DNA from 2 places in the Rhizobium sp. F40D2 genome. Region 2 is predicted to be linked to the other one. Evidence: predicted binding sites of a transcription regulator. Region 2 holds the regulator's gene; the other holds the start of a gene.
What was found. Region 2 encodes PhoB, which activates phosphate uptake and scavenging genes when phosphate is short. Its sites were predicted from a motif close to TGTCATNNANCTGTCAT; they were not measured.

Region 1: pstS (phosphate ABC transporter substrate-binding protein PstS) is a predicted target of PhoB. The motif match lies at 1,277-1,293, and genes of this name have one in related genera.

What each region holds. Positions count from the first base shown of each region.
Region 1 covers NZ_CM131436.1:4,527,937-4,530,333, forward strand. Annotated here, with positions in the region: gene pstC (phosphate ABC transporter permease subunit PstC) at 1-58, opposite strand, end outside; gene pstS (phosphate ABC transporter substrate-binding protein PstS) at 141-1,163, opposite strand; gene ACS4RS_RS22125 (bifunctional diguanylate cyclase/phosphodiesterase) at 1,498-2,397, opposite strand, start outside.
Region 2 covers NZ_CM131436.1:1,030,502-1,032,898, reverse strand. Annotated here, with positions in the region: gene pstB (phosphate ABC transporter ATP-binding protein PstB) at 1-183, shown strand, start outside; gene phoU (phosphate signaling complex protein PhoU) at 228-941, shown strand; gene phoB (phosphate regulon transcriptional regulator PhoB) at 1,084-1,767, shown strand; gene ACS4RS_RS04935 (GcrA family cell cycle regulator) at 2,009-2,397, opposite strand, start outside.

The DNA of each region.
Region 1 (2,397 bases), 1.1 Mb from region 2:
CGTCGTGACGCTTCACGCCCGTTCCGGAGGCGGGCAGCGATGCCAATGCTTCGCTCATATCAATATGCTCGACTGCTTTGAGGAAAGGCATTCGGGGCGGAAAGCCTCGCTTTCCGCCCCGACCGCAGGTCTTGCAGGGATCAGCCCTTGAAAGAAGCCGTCCAGTAGTCTTCGATCTGCTTCACCAGGGTTTCCGGAAGCGGAACGTAATCGAGGGAAGAGGCTTCCTTCTGACCGTTTTCGAGCGCCCACTTGAAGAAGGCGAAGGCAGCCTTGGAGCGCGCCGCATCCTTCGGATCCTTGTACATGATCGCCCAGGTCGTGGCGGTCACCGGCCAGGCCTTTTCACCCGGCGCGTTGGTCATGATCAGGTAGAAATCCTGAGCCTTGGTCCATTCGGCGCTGGCGGCAGCCGCCGAGAAGCTATCGGCATTCGGCTTCGGATATTGGCCGGCAGCGTTCTGGATCAGAGCGTAGGGCAGCTTGTTCTGCAGGGCGTAGGCATATTCGACGTAGCCGATCAGATCCTTCACGCGCGTGACATAGGCGGCGACGCCTTCATTGCCCTTGCCGCCGATGCCGACCGGCCAGTTGACGGCGGTGCCTTCACCGACCTTGCTCTTCCAGTCTTCGTTGACCTTGGAGAAGTAGTTCGTCCAGTTGAAGGAGGTGCCCGAACCGTCCGAGCGGTGGACGACGGCGATCTGGCTGTCGGGCAGCTTCAGGCCCGGGTTCAGATCGGCGATGGCCTTGTCGTTCCACTTGGTGACGTTGCCGAGATAGATATCGGCAAGAACCTTGCCGGTGAGCTTCAGCTCGCCCGACTTGATGCCCTTGACGTTGATGACCGGAACGATGCCGCCGACGATGAGCGGGAACTGGCCGAAACCGCCATCCGACAGTTCCTTGGGCTCGAGCGGCTTATCGGATGCGCCGAAATCGACCGTTGCAGCCTTGATCTGGGCGATACCGCCGCCCGAACCGATCGACTGGTAGTTCAGCTTGTCGCCGGTCTGCTTGTTGTAGTCGGCGGACCACTTGGACAGAACGGGATAGACGAAGGTGGAACCGGCGCCGGTGATATCGGCAGCAGATGCCGAAACCGCCAGAGCGGCAACAAGGCCCGCACCGAGGCAGGCCGAGAGGAGTTTCCTGGTGAGCATATGAAGCGCTTCCCTAATGGAATGGACAGGATGACGAGACCAGCGCCATGGAGGGGGTGCCATTGTCTGGAGCGCTGAAATCCCCGTCACATCAGGCGGGCTAGGCGCGTTTTATTACAGCTTAATGACGCTTTTCGACGGTCGAAGCCGCGTGCATCGAATACCGCACCTGCGTCCTTCCAGCTAAATCGCAGATTTAACAAAGCTTTAGCAAAAAACATCGGAACAGATTGACGCATGGCGCTGCGGTGGATTGCCGCAGCAAGAAGGGAAATGCCTCGTTCAGGCTTCCCAAACGAGAGCCCCTGCAGCTGCAACGCCCATCGATGGCGCGTCAGGCGGCTGCCTCTTCTTCCAGCTTGCTGGATATGTCGCGTGCCGACATGGGTCTGCCCATCAGATACCCCTGAAGCTGATCGCAGCCGGCCTCTCGCAAGATTGCCGCCTGGCGGCTGTTCTCGATGCCTTCGGCGGTCACGGGAATCTGCAGGGCGGTCGCAAGCGAAATGGTCGCCCGAAGGACGTCGGCGCCGTTGGCGCCTTCATCGAGAGCGGACACAAGCGAGCGGTCGATCTTCATGCGGTCGAAACCGAACTGCCGCAATGCGCCAATGCTGGCGTAGCCGCAGCCAAAATCATCGAGAGCGAACTTTATGCCGACGCGCTTGAGTTGACCTATCGACCGCCGGGCCTGATCCGGATTCGTCATCAGGACGCCTTCGGTAATTTCCAAGGTCAGGCGCTTTGGATCGAAATCAAGTTCCTGCAGGACCGAAATCACCTCGGCGGCAAATTCGGGATTGCAGAGCTGGATTGGCGAGACGTTCACAGACAATGCCAGATCGGGCCAGTTCCTGGCATGCTCGATCGATGTTCTCAGCATGTGAACGCCAAGCGCATCGATGAGGCCGCACCTCTCTGCGAGCGGGATGAAAATCTCCGGGCTGATGTTTCCCGTTGCGGTTCGCCAGCGCGCCAGCGCTTCAAGACCGGTGACAGCGCCTGTCGTGGCAGAGACGAGAGGCTGAAAAACGGCCTCGATCGCACCACTGCCGATGGCGCCTTTCAACAGGCCTTCCAGTTCGGCGACCCGTCGGCGCTCCTCGTCCAGCTCGGGATCGTATTCGATCGCCTGGCCTCGGCCATTTGCCTTGGCGCGATAGAGAGCCATGTCCGCTCTGCGCAGAAGCTCCAAGGACTTAACGTCTCCGTCGCCGGCGGCAGCTCCGATGCT
Region 2 (2,397 bases):
GAGCTGCGCGAGAATTACACGATCGTCATCGTCACTCACTCCATGCAGCAGGCCGCGCGCGTCTCGCAGCGCACTGCCATGTTCCATCTCGGCAATCTCGTCGAGGAGAACGACACCGACAAGATGTTCACCAATCCCGACGATCCGCGCACCCAGGACTACATCATGGGTCGCTTCGGCTGATTTTGGCGACACCGAGCCTTCCCGTTATTCGAGGATAAAGCCCCATGGCATCGACACATATTTTTTCTGCCTATGATGATGATCTGAAGTTCCTGTCCCGGCGGATTTCCGAAATGGGCGGCCTGGCCGAGCAGATGGTCAGCGAGGCCGTACGCGCCCTGGTCAACGGCGATACCGCGCTGGCCCAGAAGGTCATTTCCGACGACGTGATCCTCGATCACGCCGAGCGCGAAATCGGCGACAAGGCGATCGTCACCATTGCCCGCCGCCAGCCGATGGCCTCGGACCTGCGCGAAATCATGGGTTCGATCCGCATCGCCGCCGATCTCGAACGCGTCGGCGACCTTGGCAAGAACACCGCCAAGCGCGTCATCGCCGTGCAGAGCACCGGCGTCCCGCGCAAGCTCGCCCGCGGCCTCGAGCACCTGTCGGAGCTGGCGCTCGTCCAGCTCAAGGAAGTGCTCGACGTCTACACGACGCGCGCTGCCGACAAGGCCAATGCGATCCGCGAACGCGACAACGAGATCGACGCGATGTACACCTCGCTGTTCCGCGAGCTCTTGACCTACATGATGGAAGATCCGCGCAACATCACCAGCTGCACGCATCTGCTCTTCTGCGCCAAGAACATCGAGCGCATCGGCGACCACGCCACCAACATCGCCGAGACGATCTATTACATGGCAACCGGGGCACAGCCGGAAGGCGACCGTCCGAAGGACGACAGCGCCAACACCGTCGGCGCGGTCACGGAATAGCCGCGCACCAGCCCACCAGCAGATTGTATGCGCGCCCATGTGGGGCGCGCAAAGAGGTCGCAGCCAATTTTCTGATTTTGCGCAGGATGCATTGCTTAAATCATCCCCGGTTTAAGGATCATGCGCGAGGAGACCGACACGCATGATCCCGAGAGTTGCAGTTGTTGAAGACGAGGAAGCCCTGAGCGTGCTTCTTCGCTACAATCTCGAAGCTGAGGGCTTCGAGGTCGATACCATCCTTCGTGGCGACGAGGCCGAAATCAGGCTTCAGGAGCGCACGCCCGACCTCCTCATCCTCGACTGGATGCTGCCCGGCGTCTCCGGCATCGAACTCTGCCGGCGCCTGCGCATGCGGCCGGAAACCGAGCGCCTGCCGATCATCATGCTGACGGCGCGCGGCGAAGAGAGCGAGCGCGTCCGCGGGCTTTCGACAGGGGCCGACGATTACGTCGTCAAGCCTTTCTCGACCCCGGAACTCGTCGCCCGCGTCAAGGCGATGCTACGCCGCGCCCGCCCCGAGGTGCTGTCGACCGTGCTGAAATGCGGCGATATCGAACTCGACCGCGAAACCCACCGCGTCCACCGCAAGAGCCGCGAAGTCCGCCTCGGCCCGACCGAATTCCGCCTGCTGGAATTTCTGATGTCGTCGCCCGGCCGGGTCTTCTCCCGCTCGCAGCTGCTCGACGGCGTCTGGGGCCACGACATCTATGTCGACGAACGCACCGTCGACGTCCATGTCGGCCGCCTGCGCAAGGCGCTGAACTTCTCCAACATGCAGGACGTCATCCGCACCGTCCGCGGTGCCGGTTATTCGATGGAAGCCTGAGGGGTTTCCGATAAAGTCGAACAAGTGCCCCTCACCCTAGCCCTCTCCCCGTTTTACGGGGAGAGGGGACGTGCCATGCGAGGCGTAGGCGAGGGACGGAGACGTTGCGGCATATCCCCTTCGCCCCGTCTACGGGGAGAAGGTGGCGGCAGCCGGATGAGGGGCAGCCACCCCCAACCCATTCCCCACAAAAAAACGGGCTTTGCAGCCCGTTTTCGCATGTCGACAATGTCTTACCCGCTCAGCTCGCCCGCGCTGCCGCCCGGCGTCGTTCGTTGACCGGCTGGTAGGCAAGCCGCTGGTGGTAGCTGCAATAGGGCGAATTGTCGGGGGACTCGCAGCCGCAGAAATGGAAGTCGTCCTTCAGCGGATCGCCGACCGGCCACTTGCAGGTGCGTTCGGTCAGTTCGGTCAGGCCGAGGCGGCGCGAGATCGGCACGACCACGTTGCCCTTCGGCACGTATTCCATTTCCTCGACCGTTTCGATTTCGATCTCTTCCTTCAGCATCGTTGCGCCCTGCTGGCGGGTAACGGTGCGGGTGGCGATCCGCGAGGCATAGTTCGGTGCGCGCGGCGCCGATGTATTGCGTTTCGGCGTCCGCGCCGTGGCGGCCGTGCCGCCGGCCTTGG